DNA from 3 places in the Dysgonomonas sp. UBA7630 genome. Region 1 is predicted to be linked to each of the others. Evidence: riboswitches for the same ligand, from Rfam matches in the RefSeq annotation. Region 1 holds a riboswitch; each other region holds the start of a gene.
The links. A riboswitch is a leader RNA that binds a small molecule or an ion and turns the genes downstream of it on or off. The one in region 1 is predicted to bind cobalamin.
Positions count from the first base shown of each region.

Region 1 (4,251 bases):
TTAATCTAAAATTAAACTTTTCAACCTATGTTTTGTAAACACAATATGAGCCGGAATCTCTCCTGTAACCACAGACCATTTTCGGTTACCCATTTTGTCAAAGCAGAACAACGTTCCCGGACTAATATAATCTTTAGCGTCAGTCACATATATGTCTTTGGTTTCGGGATGAATAGCTAAACCATACGGTATTACGATTTGCTTTTCAGTTCCATCTTTAATGAAGTTCCGAGATACAACTGTTTGGCTTTTGGTATTTACAATAGCATAAGTAATTGTGTTTTTTTGAGTTATATGACTCCATTCTACACTATACATATAAATAGAATCGCCCATCGCGGTCATATTAGAGCATGGTAAGTTTAAAGTTTTGCTTACCATATCGTTTTTCCCGATGATATATGTATTTGATGCCGTAGATTTATAATCGCCTCGCGAGCTTACATAGATATTATTATCACTATCCAATTCCAACCGATGTAAATTAATCCCTACTGTTATCTTCTTTATTTCTTCGAACTTACCTAAATCAATAACAGACACTGTATTATCGTAATTCGGAACTCGGTAACCTCCCGAGTTAGCGACATACAATTTATTATCTCTTATCACCATTTCTTCGGGTTGATAGCCTACAGAAACCCGTCCAACTTCCTTAAAGTTGGTAGTGTCTATCTTTACGATACAACCTAGTGGGGTATCCGGTTCTATCTTAACAGGTCCATTGTAAGAACTTATATACGCATAACCTTTGTCGAAAACGATGTAACGGCAGTTGGGTATAGTGAGAGAACCTATATGGCGTGCGGTATTTACATCCAACACCTCCACATAACCTGAAACATTGATTACGGCATATAGTTTATTCCCATAAATCTGGATATCGTTACCTACATCTCCCAGTTCATGGGCAATGTTAGGATTCAGATAAGGATAAATATTTTGACAATATTTACCGGTTTTACGATCGAAGTAATCAATGGAAGATTTATTACTTCCCATATTGGCTTCATTCAACAGATAAAATCCTTTTATATTACCTTCTTCTCCTTCTACAACAGTTGTTTCATCAACAGGAGCTACCGGTGTTATTGTGGGAGGAATCAGTTCCTCTTCATCTCCTCTACATGAAGAGAGAAGTGTTAATCCTACAATTAGAATTAGAAATCCTAATTTGAATAATCTTCTTTTCATAATTTTCTTAAATAGTTATATTGAGTATAAATTTGAAATTTGTTCCTGGCATAGGGTAATTCAAGACTACATCGTAAGCCTGATTAAATAGATTATTAATTTCCATGGTAGCTTTGTATTTATTTTTCCTCCACACAAAAGACTTACCGATAGCCATATCGTGAGTGTACCAAGGCTCAAGTCTATTACGGGGAATATTGGCACTACCTGTATACCTAGTAGCTGTATAAATAAAACTGTATGATAAATTCCATGATTTATAATTGACGCCTAATATGGCCGATGCACTGTGGATCGGAATATATGCTATTTGTCCTTTATAGGTAATGGTATCACTCTCTACTACCATTGGAGTATAGTCCTGTGCCTTTTGGTAAGTATAATTTATCCGAGTATCTAAAGTTAGATCTTTTCCTATCTTGTTAGTAGATGTTAAAGCAATATCTACTCCTTTTATCTTTACAAGACCAATATTTTTCATTGTCCAACGAAAATTTACACCGCCCGGGATAGCTAATAATTTGTCTGTAACTTCGTTGTAATAGGCATCGACTTGTCCTTCTAGAAAAAATGATGAATTTATATTTTTTGAATATACGAACCCTAAATTATATTGTTTGGTAAATTCGGGTTTGAGGTAAGAAGACAATGTCCCCATATATGCCATATGCATCTCGGTGAAGGTCGGCATTCGAAATATATTTTTATAAAAGACTCTTAAAAACAGGTCCTCTCTACTCCATGGTTGCCATGAGGCCATCAAGGAGGGTGTGATTTTATTCCAATCACGTTGAATGTCTTTTTTATCTTCTTTGGTAGATTCATGAACAAAAGTACCGAGTAAACTACCCTGTATTTTTACTCTATCCAGATCGAGAGAAGTCGCTACAGCTACCCAAGTAGAATAACGTTGCGGATAGATAAATTCCACCAAATTGGCATTCATTTTATTCCACTGAAAGTCGGCAGAAATGTTAGCTGTCCACGAAGGGAGGATATTAAATAGATTGGCTGAAGAAATATAAACATCATGGAGCATATATTTATTTTTCAACTTTTGAATTAAAGTATCAGATTCATAATACAAATAATCGTACGCATATTTCCCTGATATCTTTGTTGCATAAACGTCTGAAAATCTCTTATTCAAAGCTGATTGAACAAAGAAATTCCGATCCTTTTGTCTATCTTCGTGCTTAAATCTTCCGGGTTCTTCTTTCACAATCGCTCCAGGGTATCCCCGTTCTGAAGTATAGAAATAAATACGACTTTTCCAATCACCTCCTTTTAACTTTCCGAAGAAGGCTTGCTCAATTCTAAATATCTGAATGTCTCCATTCTTTCGAACAGCGGTAGTATCGTATCCCCCTCTATTGTCAACAGTATTTTGAACTTTGTATCGAAACTTATATTTACCTGTCGAGTTAGTGTAATCAATATTAAACGATGAATTTAATTTCTCAGATAGCTTTTGTTCCCAATACAAAGAAGGATTAATCAGTCCGAATGCTCCTGTTTTGAAAGTAAATTTCAGATTATATTTTTTGTTGCATCCAAACTGAGGAGTTTTAGCTTCTATGTAGATAGAACTTGCAGAACTGTAATCTTTTGCCGGCTGAAAAATGGAACTTTTTTGTCCGTTATGTAAAGAGATAGCTTGAATATTATCAAGTGAATATCGTCCAAGGTCTACAACTCCATTCTGAGGATTCGCTATTTCAATCCCATCATAGAATACACCTACATGCTGGCTACCCATACTACGTACATTTACAGTCTTAAGACCACCAATACCACCATAGTCTTTCAATTGTACACCCGAAAAATAACGCAAAGCATCAGCTACAGAATGGGCACTTAAATTTTGTAATAATTCTCCCGATAGTACTTGTACAGGGATAACATCTACTCTAGTTTTACGAGCCGAGACTACTATCTCATTTAGATGTTGTATACTATCTAGTTTACTTTGCGCGAAGCCCGTTATGGAACAACAGTATATAAAAGAAAACATTAACCCAACTCGGTTAAACCCACATAATGACAACATCTAAGCCACCTGATTAAAGGATTATCAAATAACTTAACAGGAAAATATAAACGATTAAATTAAAAAGAGCAACCATAATAATGATGGTCAGAATTCTGCTTTTCATCTTCTTCAGCTTTATTTCCCGAAAGCCTTAAATTATAATAATCTTGGCAGGTCTTCTGACTTACTCCATCTTTGAATCGTCCTTCCCATTCATTGTTGAACAGTGGCTTGAGTATTGTTCAAAGATTTTAGTAGAGCTTACAGCAGCGGGTCTGTTCAGGATTTACACCTGATTCCCTTTTCATCACTTTTCCGTAAGTTATTGGAATTATGACACCAAAATCGAAAACAAAGGTATGTTTAAATATTTAAAAAAGAAAACTTATTATAAAGATTATTAAAACAAGGAGAGCTTTTGTTCCACTCTTAGCTTTTTGAGGGTTGTTTCAGCTTTTTAGTTTGTATGAACATAAAATGTAATTATTTTCGACTATTTTTTCTGATAGAGTATAACAATTATTTAATCCTATGAAAATATAATTATTATGAATTATATGATCAAAATAGTTTTTCTCTATCGAGTTTAGGCTAAATAACGTTCAAAGAAAAATATTGCGATACATAAAAAATATTAGGCAAAATCGATTGTTTAAAAAATGTATACTATAGATTTAACTTATTATATTCTGCGAAGCTAGACACTTTAGGATATTTCAACGTGTCATTTAAAACCTTGTTTATAGTCGGATAAATCTTTGTCTTTTTATATTAGTCTGCTGCCTCCAACTTTACAACCAACCTGATTATAATATTGAGTTAATACTGAAGATATGAACTGAAAGTTATCGAGCGAAATCAATATGCTTGGTTATTCCTTGACTGTAATAATCTGTCAAGATTAATTACCCCCAATTATTTAGGAACGGTACAAAAAAAATATACATATTATAATTATAAAATAATACTTTCTCATATAGATAAGCATGTTTTATTTGTTCCAAGATTACCACAAATATATTATC
Region 1 is NZ_DLIY01000011.1:112,259-116,509, reverse strand. Features, by position in the region: gene B3P17_RS03925 (YncE family protein) at 1-1,194, opposite strand; gene B3P17_RS03920 (TonB-dependent receptor) at 1,202-3,208, opposite strand; cobalamin riboswitch at 3,379-3,585, opposite strand.

Region 2 (4,251 bases), on a different contig from region 1:
TTCATGATAAGCATTACCATATCTCCATGTCCTATGCCTAACGACTGAAAATAAGCAGCTGTACGGTCGCTCTGTTCTTTGATGTCTGCAAATGTGAAATCGATGTGTTCTCCCTGGTCATTTCCCCAACAAATAGCTCTTTTGGTAGGGTTTATTCGTGCCCATTCATCAACTACATCATATCCAAAATTAAAATTATCAGGAATCTCAACGTGATAATGCTTTGCAAAATCTTCAGTTGAAGTAAAATGAATTTGTTTTACAAATTTTTCCAACATTATATAATGGTGATTAATCTTTTAGTAAATGAAAATACCAGCTTACAGCACAACAGCAATAAACTTCACTCGCTTTCCGTCCAAAGCTTTCATTCCATGGGGTAGGCTTGAATCGAAGTAGATACTATCACCTTCTTCCAATATCAAATCTTTCCCATTTATTTGTAAAAGCATCCGTCCTTCAAGGATAAGGTTAAACTCTTGCCCGGTATGTGTGCTATGATGTATCCTTACACTATCTTGCTTGGGTTCTACTGTGACTTCAAACACATCAGCCTTTCGATTGTTAAATCCACCGGCTAGCGTCTGATAGCTGTAATCTGAAACACGCTTCACAGCTAAACCTTTTCCCTTGCGCGTCAAAAAATAGCTGCTCATGCGAGGTTCGTCGGCAAACATCAGTACAGAAACATCTATATTATGTTTCGAAGCAATGTTTTTCAGTGTACTGATAGTCAAATCTTTTCTCCCTTCTTCATATTCGAGGTATACCACAGGATCGATACCACATGATGAAGCGAACTCTTCGGTCGTCATATCCAAAGCCTCACGGAGGCCTTTCAGACGCTGACCTATCTGCTTAATATCTTCATTCATACCTAAAATGTATTAAATTGATTCCTCTTTTTCGGGCTTATCCTTTCTTTCTTTTTGTGTTTCGGATATTAGTATTTGCATTGCTTTAGGGATGCCGGCTTTAAATTCAAGCAATTCCCCTGTTCTTGGATGTTTCAAAATTAGTCCCCCGGCATGAAGGGCAATTCTTTTGATCGGATTATTTGAAGCACCATATTTCTTATCGCCAACAATCGGATGTCCGATCTGTTGCATGTGTACTCTTACTTGATTTTTGCGTCGTGTTTCAAGGTCAAAATCCAATAATGAATAGCCACCTTTCGATTTTTGTGTCTTGTAATGAGTAACAGATTTCAGTCCTCCGTTATCGATAAGAGATGACATCATTACAAAGTTCTTGTTCTCGGTAAGCCACGATGTTACAGTTCCATTTTTAGGGTTCGGACGTCCTTCTACAATTGCCATGTATGAATACTTAGGTACAAGGTTGTCCCAGTTTTTCTGGAAAATATCCTGGAGCTCCATGTCTTTCGCAAAGATCATAAGTCCCGAAACTTCTCTGTCGAGGCGATGCAGAACATAAACACGTGCTTTTTTATCTTTTTTCTTTACGTATTCATTCAGAGAGTTATATACAGTGCGTGACTTTTCCTTATCTGTAGCTACAGATAGAAATCCTGCTTCTTTTTCGATGACGAGTAAGTCGTCGTCTTCAAATACAATCTTTAATCCCTTCAATCTCTTTTCTTTTCGAGACTGATCGTATTTCATAACAGAGACCTTATCTTTTGCCTTCAGTTCGAAATCGAATTGGGTGATAAGCTTTCCGTTTACTTTGATTTGTTTATGTGCAAGAAGCGATTTCACTGCGTTGCGGCTTTTACGTACTTCTTTTTGGACAAGGAAATCTAGCAATTGAGCCGGTTGATCAACTTTTATTTCCTGCAATACTTTATCTCTGGTTGTATTCCTCATTTCATTTATATATGAATATGAAACAAAGGTAAGCGTTTTTCTTTTAAGATAAACACAACATTAGATGTCGATTTACAAATATTAATTTAAATCATGGCTGCTTAAGGTTGGAGAATTTTAATGCATAGAGGCATAAAACACAGGATAATATCTTTCGCATGAAGCATGCTAGTGGAATTAACATTTATATTTTGTCTTTCAATATAATTTATCCTTACCTTTGCAGCACTTTGTTTCGTTTGTTAACGAATTAAAAGGGAATCAGGTGAAAATCCTGAACAGACCCGCTGCTGTAAGCTCTGTAAAGCTTGTGCAACATAGCCACTGTTATTCAAAATGGGAAGGCTGTACAAGTTGGAGTAAGTCAGAAGACCTGCAAAGTAATAGTTCGGACAGCTTTCGAGGAATAGAGCTTAAGAAACAGTGTTAAGATTATATAGTCTTTTCTTTGTTCTTATCGAAAGCATTTTATTGAATAATTTGTGAAGATGAGGACTTTTTTATTCTCCCTTATATTTTTATTTGTAGTAGGCTGTATGCATGTACAGGCTCAGATTAATGATAGTCTCAATGCAAAGAAACTGTCAGAGATAGAAATTTCTGCACAGATCAAACCTTCTGTCTCACGATCTACAACTCCACTTCAAGTGATTGATAATACAGAGATTGAACGAATAGGAATACTGTCCGTGTCTGATGCTGTACGTCGTTTTTCGGGAGTTACAGTAAAAGATTATGGAGGTATTGGAGGTATGAAGACTGTCTCAATAAGGGGGATGGGGGCACAACATACTGCAGTTAGTTATGATGGTGTTACGATGAGTAATGTTCAATCCGGACAGATTGATATCAGCCGTTTTTCGTTGGAAAATGTTTCCATGATAAGTCTCTCCATTGGTCAATCTGACGATATATTCCAATCTGCACGATCATATGCATCAGCCGGCTTATTAGAGGTAATAACATCAAACCCTGCCTTTAAGAATAAATCATATAATGGAAATATACAAGTTAAAGCTGGTTCTTATGGGCTTTTCAATCCTACTGTCTATTATGCACACCGACTGAATAAGAAATTCTCTCTTTCGTTAAATACAGGATGGGAAAGAGCAGACGGAAGATATAAATTTACATTTAAGAATGCCGACCAGACAGAAGAACGTAAGCGTAGAAATTCGGATGTCAATATCTGGCGTACAGAATTAAACCTTTATGGGAGTATGGGTAAAGCTGGCGAGCTGAAATTTAAGGTAAATTATTATGATTCGGAGAGAGGTTTGCCGGGTTCTGTAATTTTCTACAGAGACGACAATGAAGAAAGAGTCTGGAACAAGGATTTGTTCTCCCAGCTATATTACAAAAATAAAGTTAATGATAAAATAAGTATAAAAGGACAATTAAAATTTAGCCGCAACCATTATAAATATCTGTCAATAACCAATAATACAGCAGAAAACAAACAAGAAGACCGCATCACTCAGTATGAATACTATGCATCAGCAGGTATGATATGCAAACCTCTTAAATATCTATCTATAAGTTTATTTGAAGATATATTTCAGAATAGATTGAACAGTAATTTTGAAGATGTAGACAAGCCGAAGAGAATTTCATCACTCACAGCTTTGGCTGCTCAATTTACTAATAAATATCTAACCGTAACCGGAAGCCTTTTGGCTACTTATGTTGATGAAAGTCTTCAAACGGGAGAGTCACCTGAAGATAAGAAAAAGATAACGCCATCTATAAGTGTATCATACTTACCTTTCGAAGAAGCCAATTTAAGACTTCGTGCATCTTATAAAAAGATATTCAGAGTGCCAACTTTTGATGATATGTATTACATACGCATGGGCAATATAAATCTAAAACCGGAATATGCTACACAATACAATATAGGATTGACTTGGACAAAAAAAATATCTGAGACCATTGACTTTATGAGTGTATCTTTAGATGGTTACAGAAATAAAGTAGATGATAAAATTGTGCCTTTTCCTACAATGAATATTTTTAAGATGCGCAATTATGGAAAGGTAGATATGACTGGGGTGGATCTGAATACGCGTCTCCATGCATTGTTAACATCTCAAATATCATTAAATATCACAGGTAATTATAGTTATCAGAGAGTTATAGATGTAACAGATAAAAATAGTAAAAACTATAAAGATCAAATCCCTTACACACCGCGTCATTATGGTTCGGCATCGGTAAGTTTAGAAAACCCTTGGTTAAATTTTGCCTATACTGTAATTATATCAGGCAAACGTTACGCTCTTGATCAGAATATACCAAAAAATGAGATAGAATCATATACAGATCATAGTATTTCACTAAATAAGTCTTTTATATTAAATAATAATAGCTTACGCCTCCAACTCAATTTAATTAATCTGACAAACAAGAATTATCAAATTGT
Region 2 is NZ_DLIY01000023.1:95,384-99,634, reverse strand. Features, by position in the region: gene B3P17_RS10325 (AMP-binding protein) at 1-278, opposite strand, end outside; gene B3P17_RS10320 (helix-turn-helix domain-containing protein) at 321-875, opposite strand; gene B3P17_RS10315 (RluA family pseudouridine synthase) at 888-1,829, opposite strand; cobalamin riboswitch at 2,043-2,224, shown strand; gene B3P17_RS10310 (TonB-dependent receptor plug domain-containing protein) at 2,318-4,251, shown strand, end outside.
Region 2: another riboswitch for cobalamin. It lies ahead of B3P17_RS10310 (TonB-dependent receptor plug domain-containing protein); the one in region 1 lies ahead of B3P17_RS03920 (TonB-dependent receptor).

Region 3 (4,251 bases), on a different contig from region 1:
CGTTGTTTGTCATACCTCCGATCGATTCGGTTACCCATACCGGATCTCCCGAAAATAGTTCATTGTATTCATTAGTGCGAAGGAAACGGACAATACGTAGCTTCATCACAAAATGATCGATAAGCTCTTGTGCGTCTATTTCGGTTATTAAGCCTGCCTGCAAATCTCTTTCAATATAGATATCGAGGAAAGTGGTTACACGTCCGAGGCTCATTGCTGCACCGTTTTGGTCTTTGATAGCTCCCAGGTATCCAAAGTATGTCCATTGGATAGCTTCTTGGGCTGTATTCGCCGGTTGAGAAATGTCAAACCCGTACGAAGCAGCCATACGTTTCAAGGCTAGTAATGCTTCTATTTGCGAACTTAGCTCTTCCCGAAGACGAATCAGATCGTCTGTCATTACAATTGGGTCACATTCTTGGAAACGTTTTTCTCGTTCCGATATTAATCGATCTACACCGTAAAGAGCTACTCTGCGATAATCGCCGATAATACGTCCACGTCCGTAAGCATCGGGTAGGCCGGTTAACAATCCGTTACTTCTGGCTCTGCGGATGCTGTCGGTATAAGCTGCGAATACTCCTTCGTTGTGTGTGCGTCTGTATTTTGAGAATATTTCTTCTGTTCCTTTGTCGAGTTTATAACCATATTCGGCCAAACTCTGTTTCACCATACGGAGACCTCCGTTAGGGAATATTGCTCTTTTTAGCGGTTTGTCTGTTTGAACTCCTACAATTTTTTCCAGCTCTTGGTCTATATATCCGGGTCCATAAGCATCAATTTGAGAAGGTATTCGAGTCTCGGCATCATATATGCCTTTCTCTTTTTCTTCAATAAACATTGTGCTTAACTTTTCCCAAAGCTTGATTGTTGCCTCAGTAGGGTTTTGTAGAAAAGATTCGTCCCCTGTGTATTCTTTATAGTTTTGGAGTATAAAATCATTTACATTGATTTCCTCTTGCCACCGTGTGCCTTTAAAGTTTTTATATGCTTCCATTTAGTTATAAAATAAATTTCTAAGTACTCAATTTTCAGAGCTTACGTGGAATAGAATAAGAAATAAATACAGACGTATTTAAATAAATGTAACAGAATAAAAATAAAATAGAGGAGGCTTTTCCCTTTATGAAAAAGGTCCCATCCTAAATCTTCAGCTTTATTCCTCGAAAGCTTCAAACTATATGGTCTTGGCAGGTCTTCTGACTTACTTTATCTTTGAGCATCCTTCCCATTCAGTGTAAGAACAGTGGATAGAGTATTGTTCAAAGTCTTTGGAGGAGCTTACAGCAGCGGGTCTGTCCAGGATTTTCACCTGATTCCCTTTTCATCATTTTCTATGGATATAGTAAATGACACCAAAACCTGTGACAAAGTTATATGTTTTTAAGCATAAAAATAAACATTTAATGTGAAAATGCTTATTGATTGAGACTCTTCTCTTTTTGTTTTCTTTTATATCTTTTTGTATAGGAAAAAATAAAAAAGATGTGCTATTTATTATTTTTTCCTATACCTTTGCCTCCCGAAAGTTCTTTATCATTATTCTTCAACCGCTAAGGTGCCTCAGATATTGAGGAGAATAGGGAATCAGGTGAAAGTCCTGAGCTGTCGCGCAACTGTAGTCACCGCGAAAGTTTCTATTTAAAATCCACTGTTTCGTGCAGAGATGGGAAGGAAAATAGAAATGGTGAAAGCCAGGATACCTGCCTTAAATCGGATTGACAATGCTTCGCGATAAAAGTGTTATGTCTAATAATTTCATTCATCCCTCTTGTCGGAGGAGATGTTATTATCCAGGTGTGTTCTTATTGCAGCATTGAGAAGTTCAAAAGAGCTTTTTACATTTATGTTTAATCGTAAAAAGTTTAGAAAGAAATGCGCGCAAACGTTCTTGATTATTCGCATGTTGATGATCGATGTGCAGATGTAGAAGACACAGACACACGTTCAGACAAAGAGTTGTCGTTGAAGGAATTTGTAGACATCATATTGGAGGTCAGTACCCTCTTGCTTGAATCGGGAGCCCACTGTGAAAGAATTAATAGGAATGTACAACGTATAGCACAGAAGACAAACTATAAAGTAGAAATGCTGATATCATTTACTGCTGTATCGGTATCAGTAACCAATATGGATAATGAGGAAAACATAGTAACAGCCAATAAAAAGATAATACATCATGGGGTACACTTTGGAATACTCACCAATACCAGTTTGCTGACATGGGAACTTGCCGAAGATCGGATTTCTTTGCAGGAGTTGCACCAGCGTATAAAAAGATTGAAAGATACCTCTCGTTATTCTGTTTGGCTTGTTCGTCTGTTTATTGGAATAGCTTGCGGATCGTTATGTCTGCTTGCCGGGGGGAATTTAATAGATGGGGCTTTTGCTTTTGTAGCCTCATTCGTGGGGCTTGCGGTGCGTCAGGAGATGATTAAAAGAAAGTTTAACCTGATGGTTATTGTAATCTGTTCAGCGTTTGTGACAACAACCATATCAGGATTGAATATCTTGTCGGGATTTGGTTATTTGCCTCAAACATCTATTGCTACTTCTGTATTATTCCTTATTCCGGGAGTTCCTCTGATAAATAGTATAATCGATTTGCTTGAAGGGTATATCCCTACAGGTATTGCCCGTGGAGCATTCGGTGGATTTATTCTCTTATGTATCGCTGTAGGTATGTTTATTAGTATGACAATAATAGGAATAAATAACTTTTGATTATGCTAATAGATATATTGAAAGACGCTCTTCTTAGTTTTTTTGTTGCTATAGGTTTTGCACTATTGTTCGAAACGCCAAAGAAGGGATTGTTGGTTGCCGGTTTGCTGGGAGGGCTGGGGCATGCTATTCGCTTTACGTTGTTGTATTTTGGTTTTGGCTTGATCTCCGCTACGTTGAGTGGGACTGTTGTGATAGGGCTTTTGGGTATCTATTGTGCTCATAAAATACATACTCCTCCGGTTGTATTTACATTGCCGGCTTGTATAACGATGATACCGGGTTTGTATGCCTACAAGACGATGCTGGGATGTATAAGAATATACGAAGAGGGAACGACGGGTGCAAAAACAGCATTCTTATTACACGACACGGTTTACAATTTTATATTGACATCTTCTTTACTCTTTTGTCTGGCAATCGGTATATGTATTGCCGCATTATTGTTTCGGAAAAAGAGTGTAAAGAAAATAAAGAAGATAAAAGATTTAGGGATAAAAATATTTTGATACTAATATATTAACTAATTAATAACAAAGATGCTGCAAGAATTTACATTAAACAGGGGTCGTGCTATCATCAATTTCTCTTTGAAGTATTGTGATAACAGGCAGAAAATTTTAAGTAGTTACGCGTTTCATCGGGTGGTTGAATCCTTTATTTTCAGAATAAAGAAAGATAACCAGATTATTTACGATTATTTTATTAAAGATTTCAAAACTGATGAAGAGCTCACCTTGTCTTTGATAGAGGTTATGAAGCTTTTGACTGTATGTGAAATAGATGAGCTTTTGGTAGTAAATAATAAATTTGCTCCATTCTTTAAGGATAAAGGCTTGTTTATAGAACTTATAGAAATGCTCTATAACTATTGGAGAAGGCTGGAAAGGGTTACTGTTGTTCATAACAATCGCATGGGTGATGGTCTTCAAAATGTGCGCTTTGTGCAAGCAAACCAACTTCTTAATGAGTTGATTCTATCTATCTACAGACGTACAGAAGAAACTGTAATGGGATACAGTCATAGCGTATACCGTCAGACTATCGCAGGGGCGAATGCGGGCTTGATGCTTAACGATATGCAATGGAATTGCCCGATAGAGTATAAGGGGCTTGCATCTATACCATTTATAGGAACAGTAGTTATTAATCCTCCTTATATTTCATATACAAAGAAGAATACAAGAGATGGTATTTTTCAGGAACATCAAACAAATCCTTTGGCTAATTTGATTCTGAATGAGGATGAGTGGTTTCTGTATCCTGCAAAAGTTGGTAACTTATTAGCTTTTGTCTATTTCCATAAAGATTTTATGTGTCATGGTTTAGGTCTTGCTAACTTGTTTGAGTTGGCTAAAGGCAATGATTATGTAGGAAAGAAACCTGATTTGATTTACGTATTTGGATACCCTGACGGCTATGAAGAAAAACGTACTTTCTATCATAAGGATAAGAAGAATGATATATTGATTGGTTATGCTAATTATTGCGATGATATCGACTATTTTGGCTATATGAAGAAGATGC
Region 3 is NZ_DLIY01000001.1:80,831-85,081, forward strand. Features, by position in the region: gene pflB (formate C-acetyltransferase) at 1-997, opposite strand, end outside; cobalamin riboswitch at 1,173-1,375, opposite strand; cobalamin riboswitch at 1,542-1,725, shown strand; gene B3P17_RS00335 (threonine/serine ThrE exporter family protein) at 1,876-2,724, shown strand; gene B3P17_RS00340 (threonine/serine exporter family protein) at 2,727-3,233, shown strand; partial or broken gene B3P17_RS15835 (phosphoenolpyruvate carboxykinase) at 3,264-4,251, shown strand, end outside.
Region 3: another riboswitch for cobalamin. It lies ahead of B3P17_RS00335 (threonine/serine ThrE exporter family protein); the one in region 1 lies ahead of B3P17_RS03920 (TonB-dependent receptor).